2 regions of the Drancourtella sp. An12 genome follow, and region 2 is predicted to be linked to the other one. Evidence: riboswitches for the same ligand, from Rfam matches in the RefSeq annotation. Region 2 holds a riboswitch; the other holds the start of a gene.
What was found. Region 2 has a riboswitch for cobalamin ahead of B5E64_RS16230 (ABC transporter substrate-binding protein). Riboswitches for the same ligand answer to the same signal wherever they lie in the genome.
Positions count from the first base shown of each region.

Region 1: another riboswitch for cobalamin. It lies ahead of B5E64_RS03795 (sirohydrochlorin cobaltochelatase); the one in region 2 lies ahead of B5E64_RS16230 (ABC transporter substrate-binding protein).

Region 1 is NZ_NFLO01000002.1:312,054-316,530, reverse strand. It holds gene cobM (precorrin-4 C(11)-methyltransferase) at 1-267, opposite strand, end outside; gene cobI (precorrin-2 C(20)-methyltransferase) at 267-998, opposite strand; gene cbiD (cobalt-precorrin-5B (C(1))-methyltransferase CbiD) at 995-2,209, opposite strand; gene B5E64_RS03795 (sirohydrochlorin cobaltochelatase) at 2,212-2,997, opposite strand; cobalamin riboswitch at 3,151-3,340, opposite strand; gene B5E64_RS03790 (SMC family ATPase) at 3,414-4,477, opposite strand, start outside.
Region 2 is NZ_NFLO01000026.1:16,747-21,223, forward strand. It holds gene B5E64_RS16225 (iron ABC transporter permease) at 1-145, opposite strand, end outside; gene B5E64_RS16230 (ABC transporter substrate-binding protein) at 171-1,274, opposite strand; cobalamin riboswitch at 1,474-1,675, opposite strand; gene B5E64_RS16235 (FAD:protein FMN transferase) at 1,914-2,981, opposite strand; gene B5E64_RS16240 (LysR family transcriptional regulator) at 2,978-3,871, opposite strand; gene B5E64_RS16245 (ABC transporter ATP-binding protein/permease) at 4,017-4,477, opposite strand, start outside.

The DNA.
Region 1 (4,477 bases), on a different contig from region 2:
GATGGCTCCGTAGAGACTTGGATCTCCGGTGTGAAGCCGTACCGTCGTCTTTTTGTCCTTTTCTGCTGCTTCAAGCACTTCCAGCACCTCTTCCAATGTCATATAGGCACTGTCATATACCTCACAAGTTTCCTTTCTGACCTGTAACAGTTCCGGATTGACCAGTGATCCGGCATAGATAATCACGTCCGCCTCTTTCAGCAGCCGTTCGCCACGCACGGTAATCAGGTCGCATGCTCCCGGCCCTGCTCCGACAAAATGTACCATCAGGATCCCTCCTTTATCACAATCAGCGAATAATAGCTGGATTTCTCCGGCACATCGTCCGGATTTTCATAAATCTTTTCATTTTCCATCCCGCAGTTTTCCACCATCCAGAACCGGTCGTTTGACGCCTTGACCGTCTCTTTAACATAAGGCATCTTTTTCCCTGTTTTCATCAGGATTTTCGTTCCGGAAAGCTTCAGCCCCTCTTCAATTCCATAGGAGGCCGGCAGGATATGAATCTCCTCTTTATTTTCCGCAAGCCCCAGGTTCAGGGCCGCTGCCGCCGCGCAAAACGACGGAATTCCCGGTATGATCACCGCCTGGTACCCGTCTTTTTGCACCCGTTTATGAATATACAGGTAGGTCGAATAAATGGACGGATCTCCAAGGGTCAGAAATGCAATGTTCATTCCTTCGTCCAGATATTCCTCCACCTTCTTCGCTCCCGCATCGTGAATGCGTTTCAGTTCTTCTTTTTCTTTCATCATCGGCATCGGAAGGCAGAGCACCGGCTTTTTACGAATCTCCGGCACTTCCGGCAGCACAATCTGATATGCCGTACATCGATCGAGATACGGCATCCCTTCCTCCCAGATACACGGCTCCTTCAGTGTACTGTCAGACACCGGAACTGCGATCATATCACAGGACCGGATTGTCCGGACCGCCTTCAGCGTCAGAAGCTCTGCCTCTCCCGGTCCTGTTCCTGTTCCATATAAGATTCCACTCATTCTTTTTGTCCTTTCCGTTCCTCTTTGATCTGCCTGAGAAGCTCCATGGCGCCTTCCGTCTTTCCAAGGATCCCCCATTCTTTGGAGAAAGTCAGAAGTTCCACCTGGACTTCTCCTCTCGTTCTCTGATTGATATGCCAGGAGATACACTCCATGATCCGGGACATCACGTCTTCCCGGATTCCGGCCCTTGTCAGAACGGCAAGCATCTCATCTGTCGTGACGCTCTCCTCAATCTCAGGCACCAGCCCGATCAGCTTTTCCATGCGCCCCGGATCTTCCTTTAAAGCCCCGGCCGCAAGATGGGAAAGCGCCGCAAGAAACACCTCCGCACGCGCGTCCGCTATCCTCGAGTGGGTATTCATGACACCTGCCGCAAGCTTGGCAAACTTTCCGATGTGCCCCACAAGAAGAACTCTCGGAAATCCAAGCACCACTGCCATATCCAGCGCCTCGCCCACATAGTTGCTGCATTTGACCGCCCGGTCCGGGGAAAAGGAAAGCTCTTCTTTCAGGAAATCACTTCCGTAATTTCCCGGCACCAGACAGAGCGTCTGAATTCCTTCCTGTTTTTGTACTTTCATTTCCAGAAGGATGGTCTCCGTCAGAGCCTGCTCACTCATGGGTTCCACAATCCCTGTTGTTCCAAGGATGGAAAGACCGCCCAGAATCCCAAGTCTTGGATTGAATGTCTTTTGGGCAAGTGCTTCCCCCTCCGGCGCAGAAATGGTCACTTTCAGCGTCCCGCAAAATCCGGCTTCCCCGGCTGCCTGCCGGACTGCTTCCGTAATCATCTTCCTTGGCACCTTGTTGATGGCAGGCGCTCCTACCGGCTGCTCCAGCCCCGGCTTTGTCACCCGGCCGATCCCCTCCCCGCCTTCCAGCACAATCCGCACCGGCTCCGAATCTGGTTCCTGCCGTTTATCGGACTCTTTCTTTACTTCGGCAAAGACGAGCATTCCGTGGGTAATATCCGGATCATCTCCTGCATCTTTCCGGACCGCGCATGACACCACATCGGAATGACGCACGATCTCCTCCACTTCCAGAAGCAAGGTCTCTCCTGCCGGGACAGTGATGCGGACTTCCCGGATTTCCTCTCCGGAAAACAGCATGATTGCCGCCGCCCTGGCCGCTGCCGCCGCGCAGGTTCCCGTCGTATATCCTCTTTTCAGTTCTTTTTGTCCCTTGATGACTGTCTGCTTTTCCATCTTTATCCTTTCGGACACTCCTTTGCTTCCCTGGCGTGACGCACAAACATCTGCCGGATGCCCGGAATCTCTCCGAGACCTTTTAAGACGGTGCGCACTTCATATCCTTCTCTTGTCAGAATCGATTTCCAGGAATCCGCATCCTCTCCTGCCATGTCGTTTTTCGCATGGTCGCCCGCCACAATCATGAACGGCATCAGAAGAATCTTTTCGGCCTGCTGCTCTTTCAGCTTTTTCAGTACTTCCTCCATCTCCGGGAAGCCTTCTACCGTGCCGACTACCACGTTTCGGTATCCTTTCGCCCAGAAGGTATAATCGAGGGCCGGATAGGCCGCATTGGTATGGTGCTCCGTCCCGTGTCCCATGAGCACTAATGTTTCTTCCTCTTTGAGTCCGGCATCCTCCATAATCAGGTGTACCGCCTCCTCATAATCTTCCATCGTGGCAAGAAGCGGTGCTCCGATGCGGATTGTTTCAAACCGTTCCCGGTACGGCTCGATCTGCTCTGTCATCTTTTCGTATTCAAATCCGTGGATGATATGGGTCGGCTGGATGAGAAGATCCTCAATTCCGTCCCGCGCCATCTGCTCCATGGCTTCCTCCACGTTGCAGATTTCCATCTGAAACTCCGATTTCAGTTTCTTCAAGATCATTCCGCTTGTAAACGCCCGGTACAGCGTCCGGTCCGGGAATGCCTCCGCAAGCGCCTTCTCTACTGCTCCGATCGTCTTTTCCATTGTATCCAGGTGGCTCGTTCCAAAGCTCACCGTCAAAACTGCTTTTTTCATATTTGTCCTCCCATATGGGCCTGACATCGACGACTGACACCAAAAAAGGATATGGAAAAACAGACAGTTCTTTCCTCTGCCTCTTTTCCCATATCCGTTTCTATTTCCCTTTGACGTCCTCTTTGATTCTCGTACTTGTCATAATCCCGTAACCTTTCCGAAGCATCTAAAAGCAGGTATTCTGACTTAAGGATCCGCGCTTTTCTCTCCCTTCCCATGCATCCGCACAGTGGCCTTTTCTTAAGAAAGCTCCCCTCATACAGCAACGGGCATTGTTCCGGATTCTCACCGGATTCCCTTTTACTCCTTCTGAAACTAAGGTACTTTTAAATGATTTCTCTGTTTGATTCCTGTTTATGATACCATTGGCCAAGACGGCTGTCAACCAGCCCCGCCCTGCGGCAGTCCGGAAGGCATTATCCGATGACCACCTGTGTCCGGCTTTCTCCGCCTTTTTCTTTCTTTACGAGAATCTTTTTGTCGATCCGGTCTTTCAGTTCAGCCACATGGGAAATAATTCCCACCAGCTTATTCCCTTCACTTAAAGAGGCAAGGGCGCGGACCGCCTTATCCAGCGCTTCCTCATCCAGTGTCCCGAACCCCTCGTCCACAAACATCGCTTCCATCCGGATACCTCCGGCCATGGACTGAATCTCATCGGAAAGCCCAAGTGCCAGGGATAGTGATGCCTGGAAGGACTCCCCGCCTGACAGTGTATGAATGCTGCGCTGTGTACCGTTGTAATGATCGATCACATCCATATCAAGGCCGCTCTGGCTTCTCCGGTTGTCCGCCGTCTTTTTGCGGACCAGCTCATACTGACCGTCTGTCATGACAAGAAGCCTGCGGTTTGCACGAATAAGAATCCGGTCGAAATAGGCCATCTGCACATAGGTTTCCAGCATGATTTTTTCCTTTCCTCCAAGTGTGCCGTTGACCGTATCGGAAAGAGCGCCGGCAATCCGGTATTCATTCTCTGTCTCTTCCTGCTGCCTCACGGCCGCCCTCATCTTCTCAAGGGCGGACCTGTCTGCACTGAGCACCGGAAGGAGCTGTTCCTTTTCGGCAAGCAGACGCTGCTTTTTCAGGAGTGTCTCCTGTTTTTTCTGTTCCAGCTCCTCTTTTTCCCGGTGTTTCTCCTCTTCCGGCGTCTCCCGATCTTTCTGCTGTTCCGTCCAGACACGGATGGATGCTTCGCAGGCAGAGATCTCATTTTCCGTGCTCTGGTATGCCGCTTTTGCCGCTTCCAAAGCCTCTTCTTTTTCCTGTTTTTCCAGCTCCATCTTCCGGATCACATTGCGTGCCTCTTCATAGGAATCATACGGAAGGCTCTCCCCGATTTCCTGAATCCGTTTTCCTTCTGTTTCCTGTTCTGTCCGCATGGAGGCCGTCTCCCGTTCCAGATGAAGAATGATGCCTGTCTGTTCTTCTGTCTGTTGTTCCAGCTCTTTTTCCCGCTTCTGCGCATCCTGCTTCTGCT
Region 2 (4,477 bases):
CTGTATGAAAGACCTCATATCCAATCACACGGTACACATCCTGAAAGGACAGATCCGCATTTCCAAACAGTACCGCCGTAAAAAGTGACAGTATAAGAGCCGCAGACAGCCCCAAAATCAGAATTCCGTATGTCTTTGTTTTCATCGCTCCTCTTTTCATCATGCTCCCTCTATTCGTTCAGATCCAGATCCGGATACAGGCCCTTGGCAATGGTCTCAATCCCGTCCTGCGTCCTTGTGGCACTTGCATACATCTCACTTAACATAATCGGAACAACCCGGTCATTTTTGACGGCGCTCAGGCTCTGAAATGCTTCATCTTCCAGAATCTTATCCAGATTTTCCTGCTTCACCGTTTCCGGATCATCCCCGGTATATGGCATGTAGACGACAAAAATCACATCCGGATCTGCCGCTAAAATGTCTTCCTTTCCAACCGTGGATGCGTCCGGATTTGCAAGGCTGGCACCAAGCTGGGTCACCATGTCCCCCGCAATGCTTGCCGCGCCATAATTGGTAAAGGTATCATTCATGCTCTCTACCACCATGACAGACGGCTTTTCTTCCTGTTCTTTGACCAGCGTTTTTACGTGTTCTACGGTCTCTTTCATTTGATTTACGATCTCTTCTGCACGGTCCTGCACATCAAAAATCTTTCCAATGTTCAGGATATCGTTATATTCATTTTCCAGAGAATCTTCTTTCACCGCGGTATTCGTATTGATATAGACATTTGTTCCTTTTTGAATCCATTCATCCGGGCTTCCAAGGTTATCCTCATCAAACAGGGATACCCAGGAAAAAATCATATCCGGTTCCAGCATCGTCATTGTCTCTTTGGACGGTGTAAACTCGTCCAGATAGTCTGTTTTGGAAAATGCGGCTTTCTGATCATCCGGCACCTCATTATCAAGCCCTGCCGTCGCTACAATCCGGTCCTCCAGTCCAAGAGCAAGCAGCGTCTCCACCGATCCCTGGTAAACCGCTGCCACCTTTTCCGGCGCCTTCTCATAAGTCATCGTATACTCGGCGCCATCCCGGCCATAAGTTGTGATCGTCAGCGGATATTCGGTTTTTTTCGTACTCTCTGTGGTATCCTTGCTGTCAGACGAACCGTCATCTGCAGCCTGATTGTCCTCTTTCACCTGATCAGAGCTGATTCTGCCCTCATCCCCGCTGTTGTTTCCGTCACTGCCTCCACAGGCGGAAAGTCCCACCGTCATTGTGGCTGTCAGAAGACACGCCAGTACCTTTTTCACCATGTTCTGTTTCATGTTCTCTCCTTCTTTCTTTCGGTATATTTTCCTTTCCTGTTACAGGATCTTTGGTCTGGCCGTCAGATCCATATTCCTACTTACCGGAAGATTCGTTTTGCAGAACAAAAAAACCTGCTTTTTATAAGCAGGCATGACAAAAACATATGGACAGGCAAAGATTGCCGCCCATATTTTCAGATGTCTGCTTTACACGGAAGCTTCATCTTCTCTATCAAGCAGGTTTCCTGGCTTGCCTCTCCTTGCCTGTCCCGGCCTTCTCACGGCATTGCCGCAATGACATAAATTGGGACAGACTCCTTGCTTACAGTGACCGGATCGCCGGAGATTTCCACTCCGTTCCCTTTTAAAATGCATCCTCTTTGACAAAGGAATTCTTCACTTGATAAAGTTATTCAATTCTAACAGGAAATATTACAGTTCCCAATTTAGCATACTTTGGCGTCAATTGCAACCGCAGTTCCCACCGGACATTCTCCCTATGCTTTTTTCTAAAAGCCAGTGCAGAATCTCAGCAAACTCTTCCATGTAATAGTTGCTCCGGTCTTTCTTCCAGAACATGCAATAATTACGCAGAAACGGCTTCCCATCCTTATAAATCGGAATCCGGAGAAAGACGCGTCTTTTCCGCTCCCTCCTCTATCTTCTGATAATATGCTTCTCCATATTGCTGAAGCTGTCGGTCAAGGTAAAACTGTCCTCGATGCCTTCTGTCAGATAGATTTCTCCATCTTCCGTCATCAGAATCATGTCAAATCCCTCGTGGGATTTCCAGTATTCCTGTGCGCCTTCCAGCCCTTTTACGAACATGGAGGTGGAAAGGGCATCTCCCATTTTCCCTTCCTCCGTCACAATGGTCACAGAAGCCAGCCCGTTATCCACCGGGTATCCGGTCTTTGGATCAATGATATGCCCGTATCGTTTGCCGTCCTCTCCGGTAAAATACCGCTCATAATTTCCAGAGGTCACCACGGCGCAGTCCGATACCTCAAGCACGCCGACTTCCCCGTCTCCGTAAGGACTCCGTATGGCAAGCCGCCAGTCATTTCCATCCGGTCTGGAGCCCACGGTCTGAATATTACCGCCGATATTTAAAAGAGCCGACGTTACTCCGCTCTCTTTCACAATCTCTGCTGTCAGATCTCCCGCATAACCCTTTCCTACAGCGCCCAGATCCAGCTCCATTCCTTCCGGCAGACGGATTTCCTGCCCGTTCAGCTCCACTTTTTCGTAGCCAACCCGCTCAAGAAGCGACTGGATTTCCTCACTTCCCGGAATCCGGTTTTCATCGGTCGTAAATCCCCAGGCCGTCAACACCGGATAAATGGTAGGCTCCAGTGCTCCATCGGTCTCTTTTGCCATTTCCAGGGCAAAGCTGACAATACCGGCGGTATCCTCGCTGAGCGTCACCACATTTCTATTGCTGTGGTTGACCGCATAGATCTCGCTGTTTTCATCTGTAACAGACCACTCGGATTCCAGTGTCTGAATCTCTTTCTCCGCCTTTTCCAACGCTTCTTCGGAACCGTCTCCATATGCGGTAAATGTCATATAGGTATCCATGGCAAAAAAATCTCTCGTGGATTCCTTCTGACTGCTGCCGTCCGTATTCTGCGTCTCCTGACATGCAGTCAGAGTCAGACTGCACAGAAGCGCAAATGCTGCCATTCCTGTACGGTAGTTTCTTTCTGTCTTAAAGTTTCTCATGCCTGAACCGCCTTTTGCATTGCTTTTAAAAATTTTTTTACAAGATCTGTCGGCTCCGGAGAATACAGAATTCCATACGGAATCGTATATTTCCATTCCACCGGGATCACTTTCAGAAGCGGATGGACATCTTTCCAGTTTTCCACCGCCATCAAAATATCGTTACTGTTCTCACACTGGTTGAATATATCGAGACTGTAAATGTCAAAATCCACCACATGGATCTGCGGATGATTTTTCCAGATATCATCTCTAAGCTCATCTACATAATTGCTCCATCCACGATGCATCATCAGGAAATTTTCTCCATAAAGATCCTGAAAAGTCAGAAGATCTTTCCGGGCAAGCCTGTGATTGACTGATACCGCACAGCAGATCTGCTGCCTGGACAGTTCCAGCCCGGAGCATTGACGAAGCTTCAGCATCGTTTCATCGAAAATCCCCGCTACAATATCAATATTCTTTCCGAGGCTTTTCAGAATCTCCCTTGCATTCTCCACGCTGTTCATATAAGGAACTATCTGCAGCTTGATATCCGGGTAGTTTTTCTGGATTGTGGACCACGCCTGTACAAAAGGAGCTGCCGGAGTCATCGGTGAAGTCCCGATCCGAATCACATTATCCTTCTCCTGCATGGCCTTTTTAGCCCGTTCGACCGAGTCTTTGCAGTACTGAATAATATATTTCGCATCACGGTACAGAGACTTCCCCGCCTCTGTCAGAGCCAGCCCCCGGTGAGTACGGACAAACAAGGTCAGCCCCAGATCTTTTTCAAGGAGATTGATCTGCTTTGTGACAGCCGGCGGCGTGATATAAAGCGCCTCTGCCGCCTTGTTGAAGCTGCCCAGATCCGCTACTACAATAAAAGTTTCAAGCTGCAGGTTATACATATGATCTCCTCCTTTACCCGGAATTTCCTGTTTCTTTGTCTACTCATTTTTCTTAAGCGGCTCCTGCCTTTTTACCATATAGTTCAGATAACCATATGATTATAGCAGGCGGTTGTTACAACCGGTCAAGAGGTTCTGCAAAATTTTATTCGGTACGAAGCGCTGTCACCGGATCGCTCTTTGCCGCCTTTCGTGAAGGGATCAGTCCGCCAAGCAGCGTAAGAACAACGCTTAAAACAATCAAAATCAGTGCCGGCACTACAGGGAGCACGGCGCTTACCTCATTCGTATCTGCAAGATGATGGATCAATGCATTTCCCGGTATGAGAAGCAGAAGGGTAAGCCCGATTCCAATGAGCCCGGCGCAAAGCCCGATGATAAAGGTCTCCGCATTGAACACCTGGGAAATATTCCCCTTTGAGGCACCAATGGCCCTGAGAATTCCGATTTCCTTTTTCCGCTCCAGCACGCTGATGTAGGTAATGACACCGATCATGATGGAAGAAACCACCAGAGAAATGGCCACAAAGGCGATCAGTACATAGCTGATAATATCGATAATATCCGTAACCGAAGACATAAGAGTACCAACCATATCTGTGTAGG